One region of the Thermoanaerobacter sp. YS13 genome, then DNA from elsewhere that is predicted to be linked to it. Evidence: a T-box and tRNA genes for the amino acid it is inferred to sense, from the RefSeq annotation. Region 1 holds a T-box; the other holds one or more tRNA genes.

Region 1 (9,609 bases):
AGGATGTTATGAATAAACAAAACGCAGCTTTGTTATCTGTGGTTTCAAACAGTGTATTGATAGCTATAAAATTGTTGGCAGGAATACTAATGCATTCAGTAGGGGTAATTTCTGAAGCTATACATTCTTCAATTGATTTAATTGCTAGTCTAATTGCATTTTTTTCTATACGGGTAGCAGTAAGGCCCGCAGATGAGGACCATCCTTTTGGACACAGTAAATATGAGAACGTTTCTGGCTTTGTGGAAGCTATCTTAATTTTTTTTGCAGCTATATTTATCACATATGAGGCAGTGCGAAGAATAATTACTGGTACTTATGTAGAAAATTTAGGTATGGGCATTATTGTCATGCTTTTTGCATCTTTTGTAAATGGAGTAGTATCATATTTTTTGTTTAAAGTATCTAAAGAAGAAAATTCTATTGCCCTAAAAGCAGATGCAATGCACCTTTTAACTGATGTATTTACGTCTGTGGGAGTTACACTAGGACTTGTTGTCATAAAAGTCACTAAATTGGATATTTTGGATCCAATCATAGCTATTTTTGTTGCATTGCTTATTATAAAAGCATCAATTGGGTTGACAAAGGAAGCTTTAAAAGATTTGACAGACACTAGTCTTCCAGAAGAGGAAGTTAAAGAAATAGAGAATATAATAAAATCAAATTGTGAAATTACAAGTTTTCACAAATTGAGAACTAGAAAATCGGGGCCTCGAAGAGAAATAGACGTTCATTTGCGAGTGGACAAAAATTACAACATAGTAAAAGCTCATGAATTGTCACATAAAGTTTCAAAACAAATAACGGACAAATTTCCTGATTCTCATGTGATAATTCATATAGAACCGGAAGGAAAAAAAGAAGAGGATAAATAATAGGAGGTATATTGCCTCCTATTATTTATCTTGCTATTAGTCTACAGATTTCTTTAATTCTTCAAGACAATTTTTGCATATATTTTTGCCTTTGTAGTTTATTACATTTTCAGCGTTGCCGCAGAAAATGCAAGCAGGCTCATACTTTTTGAGGACTATTTGTTCTCCATCAACATAGATTTCAAGAGCGTCTCTCTCTGCTATGTTGAGTGTCCTCCTGAGCTCGATTGGTATTACTACCCTTCCCAATTCGTCTACTTTTCTTACAATACCTGTGGATTTCAACATTTTTCTCCCCTCCTGAGTTACAAAATTCGACAACTAAACTTCACTTATAATAATACCAAGTTTTGAAAAATAAGTCAACACCTTTTTTGGAATTTTTTAAGGTTAATAACATAAATTTTATTACATAAGAAGAAAAGCATAAACGAAGTTTTTTTGGTAATTTGGGAGGGCTATACCATGATAAATTACATATGGTTTTTTATGATAGCGATAGGAGTTTTGGTAGGAATAATAAATGGCAAAATGGAAGAAGTATCTAAAGCTATAATTGATTCAGCCCAGACTGCTGTTACTATTTCGATAGGTTTGGTTGGTATGATGGCTTTGTGGCTTGGGATAATGAAAATTGCAGATAAGTCAGGTCTTACAGATATTATTGCTAAATTGCTAAAACCCATAATTATAAGGCTTTTTCCTGATGTGCCAAAAGACCATCCAGCTATTTCAGCGATGATAATGAATATATCAGCTAATATGTTAGGATTAGGTAATGCAGCAACGCCTTTTGGAATTAAGGCTATGGAATACCTTCAAGAGCTTAATAAAAAAGACAGTGCTTCAAATGCAATGGGCCGTTTTTTAGTGATAAATACAGCTTCAATACAGCTTATACCTGCAGTAATGATTGGAATAAGGGCTTCTTTGGGAGCTAAAAATCCTGCGGATTTTGTGATTGTCAGTGTACTTTCAACTAGCACTGCACTTGTAACTGGCCTTATTTTGAATAAATACCTTGAAAAAATGCCTATATTTAAGGAGTGAAAATAATGATGAAAATTATATCTGAATGGATTATTCCTATACTCGTTCTTGTTATTCCTTTTTATGGAATCATAAAAAATGTCAAAGTGTATGAAGTGTTTGTTGATGGGGCAAAAGAAGGAATTTCTGTAGTTATAAAAATATTTCCAGCTCTTGTAGCAATGCTTGTGGCAATAGGTGTATTAAGAGCGTCAGGCGCCCTTGACTTATTGGGGGAATTTTTAATGCCTTTTACAAATAAAATAGGCATGCCACAGGAGCTTGTGCCTCTTGCTTTAATAAGGCCCCTTTCGGGAAGTGGTGCTTTGGGGATTGCGACTGAGATTATAAAAACTCATGGTGCTGATTCTCTAATCGGGAAAATGGCTTCTGCTATGTATGGATCTACTGAGACCACTTTTTATGTTCTTGCTGTTTACTATGGGGCAGTGGGAATAAAAAAGATGAGACATTCTGTTATCTCTGGAATTTTTGCAGATATTATCGCAATACTTTCTTGTGTATTTTATAGCAGATTATTTTTTTAATACTTGTACACTTTTTCACTTTTGTTATACTATATATTGTAATGTTGTTTTTGCCTTTTAAAAGGAAAGGAATGATTTTTTGTGGCAACAATACCAAAATTAATAAGAAAATTAGGAAAAGAAGCATATAATTTGTATATTGTTGGGGGATACATAAGGGACAGGATTTTAAATAAAGAAGCTAAAGATTATGATTTTGTAGTTCAGGAAGATGCAGAGAAAATCGCCAAATTAGCGGCAGAAAAATTAGGGGGTACTTTTGTGCCTTTTATGGCGGAAAAAGGCACATATAGGGTTGTTGTAGGAGATGAAATATTAGATTTTACTAATTTAAGAGGTGAAGATATATACATAGATTTAGCTCATAGAGACTTTACAATGAATGCTATGGCTATAAAACTGACGGATTATTTTGAATTTGAATATATTATTGACCCTTTTGGTGGCATGATGGACATAAAAAACAGGAAAATAAAGCATGTGGGTGTGATGACCTTTAAAGAAGATCCTTTAAGGGCTTTGAGGGCTGTGAGATTTGCTGCGACTTATAAATTTAATATTGATGAGGGTACAAAGGCTAAAATAAGAGAAGAAGCGGCCTTAATAAAACAAGTAGCCTCAGAGAGAATAATGAATGAAATTTTTATAATATTAAAAGAAAAGAATTCTCACAAATATTTAAGAATGATGGAAGATTTAAAACTTATGGAAAATATATTTGAAGAAGTTGCTAAAATGAAAGAAGTAGGAAAGTGCTATTATCACCTTACGAATGCCTGGATACATTCACTAAAAACTGTAGAAGAATATGAAAATATCATAAATTCTATGAGATTTCCCAAAGACGTATATGATATAGTTTCGGAGTATTTAGCTAGAAAGCTTTCTTCTGACAACAAAGTAAAGGACATAATAAAACTTGGAGCTCTTTTTCACGATATAGGTAAACCAGAATCCATATATATTGATACTGAAAATAGAGTACATTTTTATAATCATGAGATAAAAGGGGCTGAAATTGTAAAAAAAATATCTTCAAGAATGAAAATGTCCAAAAAGGAATCTTCTTTGCTTAAAAAGCTTGTTCTTTATCATATGAAGCCTTTGATGTATTATGTAAATGAAGGGCCGACTAATAAATCGCTTTTTAGGTTTTTTTCCGAACTCAAAGATGATTCTATAGGAGTTTTGCTCTTATCTTTAGCAGATTTTACAGCAACAAGGCTCAATTTAGGTAAGGAAGAAGATATACCAAAATACACGGATTTTATAACTAAGCTTCTAAGAAGATATGTAGAATTTAAGGAAACACAAGAGCATTTACTTTCTCCCTTAGATATAATAATAAATTTTGATATAAAAGATGGTAAAAAACTAGGACAAATTTTATATGAAATAAGAAAAAATAGATTTTATGGTGAGATTGAAAGTAAAGAAGATGCCATTGAGTTTGTAAAAGAGAGATTGAGAATAGAGAAAATATGATTCAAAAAGAGATGCAAAAATTTTCATTGCATCTCTTATGATAGTTATTTTGCAAAGGAATTAAAACATTTTGTAAATAAAGAGTATAAAAAGATGGGAATAATCAAAAAGGCAGTTGACAATACTTTTTATAAAGGGTATATTAAAAAATAAATAGATATAGTAAAAGGCTATGAAGGAAAGAGTAAAAAGCTTGAACTTTTACAGAGAGTCGGGCGAGGTGCGAACCGATAAAGTTTGGGCTTTTGAAGATGGCTCCAGAGCCGTACTGCTGAAGGTTAGTAGGTTTTACCGGGAACTCCCGTTACAGGGTAGGAGTGTGTTAGCACTCTGTGAGGCATGCGTCGTGAGGCACATGTGAAGAAGGGTGGTACCGCGACAATCTCGCCCCTTATGTGGAGGCGAGTTTTTTATTTACAAAAAAAAGAGGAGGATGGATATGAAAAAGACTTTTTACATTACGACACCTATATATTATCCCAGTGATAAATTACATATTGGTCATTCATATACTACAGTTGCTGCAGATGCGATGGCAAGGTTTAAAAGGCTTACTGGATATGATGTCAAGTTTTTGACCGGTACTGATGAACATGGGCAAAAAATTCAAAGAATAGCAAGAGAAAAAGGGATGTCTCCTAAAGAATATGTAGACGGGATAGTTGAATGGATAAAAGATTTATGGAAGACAATGGATATAAGTAATGACCAATTTATTCGCACAACCGATAAATATCATGAGGAAATAGTACAAAAAATATTCACGAAATTGTATGAAAAAGGAGATATATACAAAAGCGAATATGAGGGATGGTACTGTACTCCTTGTGAATCTTTCTGGACGGAGTCCCAGCTTGTAGATGGGAAATGCCCGGACTGTGGTAGACCAGTAGAAAGGGTAAAAGAAGAAGGGTATTTTTTTAAATTGTCTAAATATGGGGATAGGCTGTTACAATATTATGATGAACATCCTGATTTTATACAGCCTGAGTCAAGGCGCAATGAGATGATAAACTTTATAAAATCAGGTTTGGAGGATTTGTTTGTCTCAAGGAGTTCGTTTGACTGGGGTATAAAGGTACCTTTTGACCCAAGACATGTGATTTATGTTTGGATAGATGCTTTGTCAAATTACATAACTGCTTTAGGATATTCTACGGACCATGACGACGACTTTAAAAAATACTGGCCAGCAGATGTTCATTTGGTTGGAAAAGAGATAATGAGGTTTCACACAATAATATGGCCAGCAATGCTTATGGCTCTTGACTTGCCCCTTCCTGAAAAAGTGTTTGGACACGGTTGGCTTATACTGGAAGGAGGCAAGATGTCAAAATCTAAAGGCAATGTAGTAGACCCTAAAGAGCTGGTTAGGAAATATGGCGTGGATGCTGTAAGATATTTTCTTTTGAGAGAAGTTCCTTTTGGGGCGGATGGAGTGTTTTCTAACGAAGCTTTGATAAATAGAATAAATTCAGACCTTGCTAATGACCTTGGAAACTTGCTGAGTAGAACTGTTACAATGATTGAAAAATACTTTGAAGGCATTCTGCCAAAGCCTTCACAAAAAGAAGAAGTAGATGATGACCTTATAAATACTGCACAGAATCTACCTAAAACTGTTGAAGAGTACATGGATAAACTTCAGTTTTCCAACGCTTTAATTGAAATATGGAAATTAGTAAGACGAGCTAATAAGTACATTGATGAAACAATGCCCTGGGTTTTAGCGAAGGATGAAAGCAAAAAGGAAAGATTGGGTACTGTTTTGTATAATTTAGCGGAAGCTTTGAGATTTATTGCAGTACTTGTATCTCCTTTTATGCCAAATACCCCGCAAAAAATGTTTGAACAATTAGGAATAGCAAAAGATTTGACGACTTGGGAGAGCTTAAAGTTTGGCTTGTTAAAAGAAGGTACAAAAGTAAAAAGAGGAGAAATTATTTTCCCCAGAATAGATGTAAATAAAGAACTGAATGTTATAGAAGAAAAAGCAGAGAAGGAAGAGAAAAAGATAGATTATATCACTATTGAAGATTTTGCAAAAATTCAGCTTAGGGTTGCAGAGATTTTAGAAGCTGAAAAAGTGGAAGGCTCTGACAAGCTTATAAAGATGAAGCTTAAAGTGGGAGAGGAGACAAGGCAAATTGTAGGAGGAATTGCTCGTTATTACACTCCTGAAGAGCTTGTGGGAAAGAAAATAATTATTGTATATAACTTAGAGCCAAAAAAACTAAGGGGTATTGAGTCTCAAGGAATGCTTTTAGCAGCATCTACCGAAGGAAAAATGTCCCTTCTTACGGTGGACAGAGATATAGAAAGTGGGGCAAAGATAAGCTAAGGAGTGGTAAAATTGTTGGTGGATTCTCATGCTCATCTTGAAGATGAGAAATACGATAAAGATAGAGAAAAAGTTATTGAAGAATGTAAAAAAAACCTCACATTTTTAATAAATGTGGGGTCTAACCTCCTAACTTCTAAACAGTCTATTGAGCTAGCTCATAACTATGACTTTATATATGCTTCTGTTGGAATTCATCCCCATGATGCACAAAGAGAATTTGACAAAGTGGAAGAAATAGAGAGATTAGCTTTACAGGGAAAGGTTGTAGCAATAGGAGAAATAGGTTTAGATTATTATTACAATGACCCTCCCAAAGAGTTTCAAAAAGAGATTTTTATAAAACAAATAAGGCTTGCGAAAAAGCTAAATCTTCCAATAATAATACACAATAGGGATGCTCATGGAGATATACTAGATATATTAAAACAGGAATGGACAAAAGATTTAAGAGGGGTTTTTCACAGTTATTCGGGAAGTGTTGAAATGGCTTTTCAAGTAATTGAAATGAATTTTTACATTTCTTTAGGGGGGCCTGTGACATTTAAAAATGCAAAAAAACCTAAAGAAGTAGCAAAAGCTGTTCCCATCGAAAAACTTTTAATTGAGACAGATAGTCCTTATCTTACTCCTGAGCCTTATAGAGGAAAAAGGAATACACCGGTGTATGTGAAATTTGTAGCAGAAAAAATAGCAGAATTAAGAGATATGTCTTGTGATGAGGTTTGTAGGATTACTGCTGAAAATACCATGAAACTTTTTAACATCCATATCAAATAAAAATTTTAAAAAAATAATCTCCTGTTTTTAGGGAAGGTATCAAAAGACAAAAAAATGCGTATAATATCATTAAGTTTAATTTCACCATAAATGAAAAATTGTGTATAAAAGTTTGACAAATCAATTTAATTGAATTAAAATTACTTACGACTCCCCTAAATTAAATTTTTAACAGGAGGTTATGGGATGGATACAGACGATTTTAGAAAGCGACTTGGTGAAATAATTAAAAAACCAGTTGCTCTTCTAACATTGGCTGCCATACTATTATTGATTGTCGGAGCTATAACATACGCAAGCTTAAAAAAGGAAATAACCCTTCAGGATGAAGATAAAAAAATAGTTGTTACAACATTTAAATCAACAGTTAAAGATTTGTTAGAAGAGAAAGGAATTAAACTAAGAAAAGAAGATGTAGTAACGCCTTCTTTAGACACTGCTTTAAAAAATGGTATGAAGGTGACTATCAAAAGAGCAGTTCCTATCACTATCTGTGTAGGTGGAAAAGCAAAGGGTATTTACACTGCTGCATCTAATGTAAAAGAAGTACTTCAACAAAATAGTATAACTTTAGGACCACAGGACAAAGTAAATATGAGTTTAGATACGCCTGTGTTTAGGTACATGTACATCGACGTTACAAAAGTAACAGAAAAAATTGTTACTCAAGAGCTAGATATACCATATCAAACAGAGACAGTGAAGAATGACAATATGGAAAGAGGCCAAGTAAGAGTAGTTCAACAAGGAGAAGTTGGGAAAAAACAAATTGTGATGAAAGTTACTTATGAAAATGGCAAAGAGGTAGCAAAAAATATAATAGAGGAAAAGATAATAAAAAATCCGATAAACCAAATTGTGTATGTTGGAACACTAGGGGTTTTTACTACTTCAAGAGGAGAGACTTTTAGATATAGGGAAATTAGAACTATGGTTGCTACTGCTTATACTAATGGCGTAGCAGATACCGGCAAAAAACCAGGAGATCCCAATTATGGGATAACTGCTACTGGTACGAAAGCTACAAGGGGAGTAATAGCTGTAGATCCAAGGGTTATACCTTTGGGCACACGACTTTACGTAGAAGGATATGGATTTGGAATTGCTGCAGATACAGGTGGAGCTATTAAAGGGGATAAAATTGATGTTTTCTTCCCGACTCTTGAGGAAACAATTAAATGGGGAAGAAGATACGTGAAAGTTTATATTTTAAAATAGACAGGGTTTCCCTGTCTTATTTTTTGAGGTGGAGCTATGAAAGTAAAAGGAGTTAAAGTAAAGAAAAAATGGGGACAAAATTTCATCTTTGACAAAAATATTTTAACAAAAATTGTGACTGCTTCGGGAGTTATTCCTGAAGATTTTGTACTGGAAATTGGAACAGGATTAGGGACTTTGACAGAAGAGTTGGCTAAAAGAGTTAAAAAAGTAATTTCTTTCGAAATTGACAGAGAACTTTATGCCGTAGCAAAAGAAAAACTTAACATTTATAACAATGTAATTGTCATAAATGAGGATATAATGAAAGCAGATTTAAATAGAATGGCTAATGAATATTTTGAAGGGAAACCTTTTAAAGTAGTTGCTAATCTTCCCTATTACATAACTTCTCCTATAATAATAATGCTTTTAGATTGTAAATTTGTAAAAGAAATAACTGTACTAGTGCAAAAAGAAGTTGCTGAAAGGATTTGTGCTCTAACGGGTACTAAGGACTATGGAATACTTACAGTTTTTGTAAATTTTAAAGCACAGCCTAAGATGCTTTTTGACTTACCCCCAACTGTTTTTGTCCCTCCACCTAAAGTAGATTCTTCTTTAGTTAAATTAGAGATACTTGATAAACCTTCAGTTGAGGTAAAAGATGAAAGGTTATTTTCTAACGTGGTAAAAGCTGCTTTTGGACAAAGGAGAAAAGTCTTGTCCAATGCTTTAAAAACTTTAGGAATTCCAAAAGAAATTATAGATAAAGCTTTTACTCTTTCAAACTTATCACCTCAAAGGAGAGGAGAAACTCTTAGTATAGAGGAGTTTGCTGCTTTGGCAAATGTTATTTATGATTTGACAAAGCAGTAATAATAATCCCCCTCTTTTCATAATATATATTGCAAAGTTATATTTAAGATAAATGAGGGGGAAGAATAAATGCCAATAAATATATATAAAAGGTTTTATGTTGTCTTTAATCAAGAAGACAAGGGATGTTCTATTGAAGGAAAAGAAGTGACAGGTTATTTAAAAGTGGAGTTTAGAGGAAGCAGAGGAAGAATAACAGCGGCTTTGCAAAATCTTAGTCCCACGTATTCCTATAATGTGAAATTGCTAAAAGGCGAGGGAGAAGTTACTGTTGTAGATTTTGGAGCAATAAAAGTAGATGATAAAGGACGAGGTGGAGGAGAATGGACTTTTAATGTAGAGAATGTAAAAGATTCAGGAATTAGTTGGGAGGAATTTTCTGTAGCATTTATAGAAGCCCATGATGGCATAAAAACTTTAGTACCTTTGGCATCTGTTATAAATAAAAAAACTACAAACTGGAAGGCTGCTT
Region 2 (9,609 bases), 440 kb from region 1:
AATAGGCTCTTCTACTCCAAAATAGTCTAGTACAAATTTTGTCTCTCGGTTTATAGGACCTAATCTAACAGGTATAGCATTTATACCTTCAGAGATGCGCTTTAGATAGGCATAAGCAATAGCTGAGCAAATAGAATCGGTATCTGGATTTTTATGCCCGGAAACATATACTGTTGTCATGATGCATCGCCCCTATTTTAGTTTCATTCTTGTTGCAGTGGATAAATATAATATAACAAGAAAAGGAGGGTATGTAAATGGTAATAACCATACAAAGTCAAATTTATGCATTTTTAGTAACAGTATATGGTGGTTTTGTGCTGGGTTTTATATACGATATTTTTAAAGTAACAAGACGAGTTTTTAGGCTTAAAAAAACTTTTTCTAATATTGCCGATATTATATTTTGGCTTTTTGGGACAATTACTATGCTTTATTTTATGTATATAAGCAATTATGTTGAAATCAGGTTTTATAGTTTTTTGGGATTTGCAATTGGAATCATTCTTTATTATGTGTTGCTAAGTCATTTTATCATCCAAGCTTTAATTGGAGTTTGTGAATTTGCAATAAAATTTTTAAAAAAGATGGCAGAAATTATTATATATCCTGCTAGAATAATAGTAGTCAATTTTATTATTGTTCCTTATAAGTTCACAAAAAAAATTTTAACTTTGCCTGTTGCTTTTCTAAAAAATAATTTAACCCATTTTAAGATTTTTAAAAGGAAAAAATAAAGGATTTTTTAAAGAAATGTCGAATAAAAATAATAGATTATATGCCTTGTGAAAGCAGGTGTTATGAGTGAAAAAACTAAAGAAGATATTGTTTTTTGCCTTTATTGCATATATTGGATTTACTTTTTTTCAGCAGCAAGTTGCATTAGAGAAACTTGATAAGAGGTATAGGGATTTAAAAAATAAAGAAGCTGCAGTAATGAAAGAAAATAAGTATTTAAATGAATTACTCCACCAGATAAATAGTGAAAGTTTTATTGAAAATGAGGCAAGACAAAAGTTGGGGTTGGTTAAAAAAGGAGAAATAATTTATGTAGATGTTTCAAAAACTAAGTCTCAAGAGACAAAAAAGTGATTTCAGGAAATTCATCTTGAAATATTTTGTATCTTAATATATAATAAACTCATTAATAAAATTTTTAGAGGGAGGATCTTTATTTATATGCCATTTGAGGTTGGAGATGTTGTTGAGGGCACCGTGTTAAACATCACAGACTTTGGAGCATTTATTCAGTTACCAGAGGGGAAAACTGGGTTGGTGCACATTTCGGAAGTTGCTAATACCTATGTAAAAGATATTAGGGAGCATTTGAAGGAGCATGATAAAGTAAAAGTAAAAATATTGTCCATGGATGCTAATGGAAGAATAAGTTTGTCAATCAAAAAGGCTTTGCCCAAGAATAATAAAGAAAGGGAACCAAAGGATTTTGTATGGCAGAGCAATAGGAATTATAATACTAATAGTTCCTTTGAAGAGAAATTGCTTAAGTTTTTAAAAGATTCAGACGAAAGGCAGCAACAGCTGCGAAAGAATTTTGATTCCAAGAGAAGAAATACAGGCTACAGAAGAAGCAATGGATATTAACTTCGGGTTATGCCCGAAGATTTTTCATAAAGGGTTTTTACCTGTGATAGTTGGGGGTTATTATGAGAATTTGTGCAATTGATATAGGGACAAATTCAATACGCCAACTTATATGTGACATAAATAATGGAAATATAAACAAGATACAAAAAGACGTTGAAATAACTCGATTGGGGGAAGGAATTTCCAAAACGGGTAAGTTAAATAATAATGCGATACAGAGAAGCATTGAAGTGATTGAACGCTTTGTGAAATTGGCCCAAGAAAAAGGTGCAGAAGTTATATATGCTTTTGCAACATCTGCGATGAGGGATGCTAAAAATAAAGATGCTTTTTTTGAGCAAGTAAAAAAACTAGGCTTAGAGGTAGAAATTATAGATGGAGAAACAGAGAGCTTGTTTGGATATATAGGAGCAATGATGGGGGTCAATAAAGAAAATGCACTTGTATTAGATATAGGAGGAGGAAGCACTGAATTAGCGTATGAGGGTAGAGAATTTGTAAAAGAAAGCTTCGATATTGGTGCTGTAAGGCTTACCGAAAAATTTATTAAAAATGACCCTCCTACAGCTGAGGAATATGATGAAATCAGGTTGCATATAATAGATACAATGGTAAATTCCATTAATAAGTACAAAGAAGTTGATAATATCATCGGCATAGGAGGAACAATAACAACTCTTGCTGCTGTTTCTCAACAATTGGAAATTTATTCTCAAGAAAAAGTTCATGGCTATCAGTTAAAAAAAGAAGAAATTAAGAGGATTTTAGATAAATTTATGTCTATTACATTGGAAGAGCGGAAAAAAATTTTTGGATTGCAGCCACAAAGGGCTGATATAATAATTGCGGGAACTGCTATATTACTTACTATATTAGAAATGCTGAGTTTTAAAGAAATAACCGTTAGTGAATGGGATAATTTAGAAGGAGCAGTCCTTTATAAATTTGGGAAATTTAAGTTATAAAATGGAATTTTCATTTGAAGTTGCAAAAGTGGATAAAAAAACTATTGACTTAGAGATATAGATATAATATAATAAATACTGTCTCAAGGAGATGAAGCCGGAGTGGCGGAACTGGCAGACGCACAGGACTTAAAATCCTGCGGGCCCTAAAAGCCCGTACCGGTTCGAGTCCGGTCTCCGGCACCAATGGCGCGGGGTGGAGCAGTCCGGTAGCTCGTCGGGCTCATAACCCGGAGGTCGTAGGTTCAAATCCTACCCCCGCAACCAAAAATATGGCGGCGTAGCTCAGTTGGCCAGAGCATGCGGTTCATACCCGCAGTGTCGGTGGTTCAAATCCACTCGCCGCTACCATCCACGCGCAAACTGTATCGTCTACTGAAAGCCTAAAATGGGCTTCAATTCTATCACGGTAGACGATTATTTTATTGATATATGTTGGTAAAATCTGCTTAATTTTGTGAGGGTCACCCGCTTCCAACACTTCTTTGTCTTTTAAAAGATACTGTCTTATTTTTTCTTCTGTTATAAAGGAAGTATCGGGTAGGTTGTTCATTTCTTTTATTCGCAAGGGTCTATTTGCCTTAATCCGTATATGATAAAACTTAAATTATTCATTATCCTTTTGGTGTAAAAATATATATGCTGTCTTGAAAATAGTATGGTAGAGAAGTTTCTTTTTAATCCACTTATGAAAGAAGTGAGAGTTTTTCCTCTTGTAAGTGTCTCTTTTAAAGACTTTACAATCATATTGAAAGAATACTGAAAATGAGGAATACAGAAATCAGGAAGGTAGGAAAGAGTCCTTTTGCACACAGGGCATATGTATCTTCTTATAGCTATTTTTATACAATTGGATCCATCTAAATAGTAACGGTAATAAAACCCGTGCTTTTTTAGTTTTACTCTACACTTGCAATCGGGATAAGGACATCTATCTGGTGGGGCAGGAAAATTGTAATCTTTACCTTTATGTAAATATCCTTCAATGTTATCAACATGGAAAATTATTTGCATAAGTAACCTCTCCAATTGAAATTAATGCTAAAGGAATCTGAAAAATTTTTTTAAATTCCTTTAATAATCTGAAAAATTTTATCGGTTTTGGGCTAAATTAATTTGAGAAATGACATATTGCCTTGCTACCTAGCTTCTCCGTCAGTTCCTTTATCCTTCTTACAAGCTCTGTAATATTCATTCCTTTGTTTAATTAATCGTCAAAAATGTCTACCACTTCTCTAGTGAAATTTAGAGCATTTTGTAGTATAATATCCTCAAAGATATTTTTTTTCACAAGAGACACCCCTTTCTGTGTTGTTTTGTTTTCCATAATCTATTTTATCACAGGGGTTGTCTCTTGTTTTTTTTTCACTCAAAAAATCCTACGATAATTTTACACTATGGTAATTATTTTGTTATTGACATATGCATATACACATGTATATACTCTAATTATAGAGATTTAAATAAATTTTAACATGGTATAAAAACAAATTTTTAACTTGAAAATTTTTTATCAGGGTGAAAATGGTTTTTGAGTATTTAATTTGAGTGTTTATTATTAAATTTTTAATGTGGATTACAACCAGATTATACGAAGGAGGCGATTTAACTGGATATCACAAAAGAAATTCAAAAACTGAAGGAAGAAAAAAATGCTATAGTTGTCGCACATAATTATCAAAATAAAGACATTCAAGAGATTGCAGATTTTGTAGGAGATTCATTTTATCTTAGTAAGATATGTGCACAGAGGCAAGAGAAAATGATTATATTTTGTGGAGTTTATTTTATGGCGGAAACCACAAAAATATTATCACCACATAAAAAGATTCTGTTACCCGAGATTAATGCAGGATGTTCCCTAGCTAATATGATCACTGCTGATGATGTGGACAGATTAAAAGAAGAATATCCTGATTATTCAATAGTATGTTATATTAATTCTCCTGCTTCTGTTAAAGCAAAATCGGATGTTATATGCACTTCCTCAAATGCCATTAAGATAGTTAGAAATATTCCGAATAACAAGATAATTTTTTTGCCAGACAGGAATTTGGGGTTATTTGTAAAGAGAAATGTTCCTGAGAAGGATATAGTTTTGTGGGATGGCTTTTGCTTTACACATTCTAAAATTAAAAAGGATGATGCTTTAAAGGCAAAGTCTGATCATCCAGATGCCCTACTTTTGGTTCATCCTGAATGTAGAGAAGAGGTTATTGAACTTGCTGACTTTGTTGGCAGTACTAAACAAATAATTGATTTTGTGATATCATCTCCCGCAAAAGAATTTATCATAGGTACAGAAATAGGCATTTTGCACAGTTTGAAAAATTTGAATCCTGAAAAGAGATTCTATATCCTTTCTCAGAGAATGATTTGTCCTGAAATGAAAAAGACAATATTAACTTCTGTGAGAGAGGCTTTATTACATGAAAAATATGAAATAAATGTGGATGAGAATGTTTTAGAAGGCGCTCAAAGAGCGTTAATAAAGATGCTTAAAATTGGTTAAACTTATGGAGATGATGAACTTGATATATAAAAGGTATCTTCAAAATTTTGATACAAAAAAAGATGATGTGGTTATTTTTGATGTTGTGATTATAGGAACTGGTATAGCGGGGATGTATACTGCCCTCAATATTGATAAAAGGATAAAAGTTGCCATAATTACTAAAAAAACAATTCAGAATAGCAATACTGCTATTGCTCAGGGAGGTATTGCGGTACCTATTGGCAATGATGATAGTCCAGATATTCATTATATGGATACTATCAAAGCGGGTTCAGGATTATGTAATTCTAAAATGGCAAAAATACTGGTAAGTGAAGCCTTAATTAATATAGAGATGTTAATTAAGATGGGAGTTCCTTTCGATTTAGATGATGAAAACAAGATTGTTTTAGGGCAGGAAGGAGCTCATACTAAAAAAAGGATACTTCATGCTGGTGGTGATGCAACGGGAAGAATTATCTCAGAACATTTGGGTGCGAAATTGAAATTAGCTGAGAATATTACAATTTTTGAAAATACATTTTTAGTAGATATAATAACAATTGGTCATGCTGCCGTAGGCGTTTTACTCAAACAAAAAGGGAAAAAATTTATTTTGTTTTCAAAATATATAGTGCTGGCATCCGGTGGATATGGGTATATATATAAATACACTACAAATCCTGAAGTAACTACCGGGGATGGCTGTGCTGCAGCTATAAGATGTGGTGCAAAAGTTGTTGATATGGAGTTTGTGCAGTTCCATCCAACTGTTTTATTTCATCCAATGAACAACAGCTTTTTAATCTCAGAGGCAGTAAGAGGAGAAGGTGGAATACTATATAATTCTAAAGGCGAAAGATTTATGTCAAACTATCATCATTTAGCTGAACTGGCTCCACGAGATATTGTTGCAAGATCTATTTTTTTTGAAATGCAAAAAACGAATTCTAAAAATGTTTTTTTAGATGTTACTCATCTTGATAAGGAGTTTATAAAAAGAAGGTTTCCCAATATATACAGTAAGTGTATCAAAATAGGATTGGATATAACTAAAGAAAGAATACCAGTGGCTCCTGCCCAGCATTATAGTATGGGTGGTGTGTTATCAGACGAAAATGGAAAGACCACAGTTGAAAACCTGTTTGTATGCGGTGAAGCTGCGGGAACAATGGTCCATGGGGCAAATAGACTGGCATCTAACTCGCTTTTAGAGGGTTTGGTCTTTGGTCGAAGAATTGCACAGTTTATTAATAATCATCAATTAGGAAGCTTAAAAATTATTTCTATTGGTTATAAAGAAGAACGTGGTAATGACAACTTGAATATAATTTCCGAAGCTGAGCTATTAAGAGAAAAGATGAGTTTTCAAGCAGGAATAATTAGGATAAATGGTGATTTGAGAAATCTTCTTGATTTTATAATAAATAGGATAGACTATTTAAAAAATAAAAAACTTCAAAATCTAAAAGAAATAGAATTTTATAATATGCTCACCGTAGGGTATACAATTGTTCAAGCAGCTTTGATGAGAGAAGAAAGTAGAGGTTCTCATTATAGATATGATTTTCCACAACAGGATGATATTAATTGGAAAAAGCACCTCATATTTTCTTTAAATGGTTGGGAGGTAATTGATAAAAATGCTTAATTTTATTGCCATTGATAGATTGATAAAAGAGGCACTTTTAGAGGACATGCCATATGGAGATATAACAACCGATTTATTAATACCTGATACGAATGTTTCAGATGCCATCTTAAAGGCCAAAGAAGATGGAATTTTATGTGGAATAGACATAGGAATGAGAGTATTTTTTCTGCTGGATGAGAATATAAGATTTGAAAAGTTGAAAAAAGATGGAGATAGGATAAAAAAGGGAGAGATTATTGCCAGGATTCAAGGAAATTCTAGGGCAATTCTAAAGGGAGAGAGGTTGGCTTTAAATCTTATTCAAAGGATGAGTGGAATTGCTACAGTGACAAGTAAATATGCAGAGAAAATAAAGAATTACAAAGCAGTTGTGACAGAAACAAGAAAAACAATGCCACTTTTACGAATGCTTGATAAGTATGCGGTATTTATAGGTGGTGGTAAGAATCATAGATATTCTTTATCTGATGCAATATTGATAAAGGATAATCATCTAAAAGTTGTTGGGAGTATAAAAGAGGCTATTGCAAGCGTAAAAAAGAGCATTCCCCATACTATGAAAGTTGAGGTTGAGGTAAGAAACATGAATGAGTTTAAAGAAGCGTTAGGGGCAGGAGCAGATATAATCATGCTTGATCATTTTACTATTGATCAAATGAAAAAGGCTGTCATATTAGCTGAAGGCAGAACTTTGATTGAAGCTTCCGGAAATATTACCTTTGAAAATATTGAGGATATTGCAAAAACAGGTGTGGATATAATTTCTATTGGAGCAATTACTCATTCGGCTAAAAGTCTTGATATAAACCTTGATTTTGTGAGTTAGGTTCATAATCGTTTTTTCTTTAATTTACAGTAAAAAAGCCCCGAAAGATGACACATAAATATGAAGGAAAAAATAGAGGTAGGTTACATTTACCCTACCTCTATTTTTTAAATAGGGGGAGAGGGAAATTTAGTTATTTTTATATATTAATTTTGCCAATTTACAATTACAGTAGCTGTACCAGAAGTGGGTGTAGTATATACGTGGTTGTATCCACCTTCCCACGTTACAGTACTACCATTTTTCTTTATAAACTTAAACTCTATAGTAGTACCAGCAGGCACACTTACATCGTAATACCACGTAGGATATTGATACACAACCTGGTTAAACATTGGTCCTATTGCCTTCGATGTATCCCAGCTGCCAAGTTCAGCTACATTGCCTGTAAGATATACATTTTCTCCCCACACGGTTGAAGCATTATTTACTACAAATCTAACACATACCTGATTTCCTGTTAAAACATTGATATTGTTATAGCTATTGCTTGTAACTCCTGATGCTGTTTTTAGTGTAACGTTATATTTGCCAGGAGTTAAAGCAGGAACTTTTACCTTTACTTCAGTATCCTCCCATGACACAATAGTTGCAGGAGTTGTCCCAAATAATACTTGACCTGCTGTTGTGCCAAATCCTCTTCCATCTATGGTTATAGTCTGCCCTGCCTTTGTCATTGTCGGTCCTACATGTCCTATCAATGGAGGATTAGTTGTACTGACATACTGCCATACTGCAACTTCACCAGGTGCAAGGGTAAACGGTGTTACAGAACCATCGCTTGCAACTGAAATATTGTTTCCATTTAACAATCCTCCAAGCACATCAGAATATGTCCCCGCAGGTAGCGCAGTATACAAACCAGTAATGTAATAGCTCGTTGAAAGATTACGATTAATAGCAACAAGAGCAACGTTATTACCAAATTGTCTTTCATAAATGTAAACATCATTATTTATCCATCGCTGTTTTTGTGTACCGTAAGCAATTGCAGGATTAGATTTACGCAGTGGAGCAAGTTTTTTTATCACATTATATGCCGTCGTTGTGGTGTCAAATGACGTCATCATAGCTCTATTATAAGGGTCTCCATTACCTGTCATATATTGCTCTGTACCGTAATATATAGCAGGTACACCGCGAGAAGTTAAAGTAAATGCTAACGCTTGCTCAACAGGCCGTGTACTGCCTCCTGTATAAAATCTGTCCATGTCATGATTATCTATAAATGTAACCATATCATTTATGAAATTATAATCTGCTGCAGTAGACTGAAGCATCGAATCAAGTCCATACATAGTGTCTGTATTGTCTCTGAATACTTGACGAACTTTTTGAGCAAATCTAAAATCAAGAAGGCTCATACCACTTTCATTTGCAAAATACGTATTATTAGGATCTACTTCATTGGTTCCAAGGTACCACTCGCCAAATGTAAAAACTGGTCTATAACTTAAAATAGAATCCATAAAGTTCTTTTGCCATCCAAATGCCATGTGTTTGACTGCATCCATGCGTATACCATCAATCCCCATGTCTAACCATAGTTTAATTGCCGCTTTTAAATATGAATCAATAGTGTTATTCTGCTGATCTAAATCTGCTAAGTCAAATAAATTACGGTAAATTCCATCTTCATATGATGAAAAATTAGTTCCTCCATAATGATGGAAATATCCATTTGTATCATTGGTATAACCACCAAGTAGTACTCCATTGTCATATAATCTGCCATTTTCCCCGTAGGTAGGGTCTGTCTCTGAAGCAGGAGATGTATGATTTGGTGCAAAGTCTATTATAACTTTTATATTGTGAGCATGAGCTGTTGCTATGAGATTTTGAAAATCTGTAAAGCTTCCAAAAAAGGGATTTGTCTTTTTGAAGTCTCGTGCCCAGTAACCATGATAGGATGTGCTTCCACCAAAAGTGGAATCTGGCAAAACTGCGTAAATGTTTTCTACAGGTTGCGAAATCCATATAGCTGTAATTCCCATACCAGTAAGATAACCATCATTAATTTTGTTTATAATACCCTGCCAATCGCCACCAAAATATTTCTTTAAAC

What was found. The T-box of region 1 lies ahead of metG (methionine--tRNA ligase). A T-box ahead of a tRNA ligase gene usually reads a tRNA of that ligase, here a tRNA-Met.
Region 2: it has a tRNA-Met gene. The T-box ahead of metG (methionine--tRNA ligase) is inferred to sense a tRNA for this amino acid. The anticodon was not compared.

Annotation. Positions count from the first base shown of each region.
Region 1 is NZ_JOOI01000002.1:324,637-334,245, reverse strand. Features, by position in the region: gene THYS13_RS09435 (cation diffusion facilitator family transporter) at 9-878, shown strand; gene THYS13_RS09430 (AbrB/MazE/SpoVT family DNA-binding domain-containing protein) at 915-1,166, opposite strand; gene THYS13_RS09425 (nucleoside recognition domain-containing protein) at 1,344-1,928, shown strand; gene THYS13_RS09420 (spore maturation protein) at 1,934-2,455, shown strand; gene THYS13_RS09415 (CCA tRNA nucleotidyltransferase) at 2,537-3,940, shown strand; T-box leader at 4,104-4,335, shown strand; gene metG (methionine--tRNA ligase) at 4,353-6,281, shown strand; gene THYS13_RS09405 (TatD family hydrolase) at 6,294-7,061, shown strand; gene THYS13_RS09400 (ubiquitin-like domain-containing protein) at 7,248-8,279, shown strand; gene rsmA (16S rRNA (adenine(1518)-N(6)/adenine(1519)-N(6))-dimethyltransferase RsmA) at 8,316-9,137, shown strand; gene THYS13_RS09390 (hypothetical protein) at 9,207-9,609, shown strand, end outside.
Region 2 is NZ_JOOI01000002.1:765,242-774,850, forward strand. Features, by position in the region: gene THYS13_RS11505 (putative manganese-dependent inorganic diphosphatase) at 1-180, opposite strand, end outside; gene yabQ (spore cortex biosynthesis protein YabQ) at 258-737, shown strand; gene THYS13_RS11515 (septum formation initiator family protein) at 805-1,092, shown strand; gene THYS13_RS11520 (S1 domain-containing RNA-binding protein) at 1,180-1,602, shown strand; gene THYS13_RS11525 (Ppx/GppA phosphatase family protein) at 1,665-2,570, shown strand; tRNA gene THYS13_RS11530 (tRNA-Leu) at 2,667-2,756, shown strand; tRNA gene THYS13_RS11535 (tRNA-Met) at 2,761-2,837, shown strand; tRNA gene THYS13_RS11540 (tRNA-Met) at 2,845-2,921, shown strand; partial or broken gene THYS13_RS11550 (DUF6431 domain-containing protein) at 3,138-3,584, opposite strand; partial or broken gene THYS13_RS13980 (ISLre2 family transposase) at 3,700-3,861, opposite strand; gene nadA (quinolinate synthase NadA) at 4,180-5,082, shown strand; gene nadB (L-aspartate oxidase) at 5,102-6,715, shown strand; gene nadC (carboxylating nicotinate-nucleotide diphosphorylase) at 6,708-7,544, shown strand; gene THYS13_RS11570 (alpha-amylase family glycosyl hydrolase) at 7,691-9,609, opposite strand, start outside.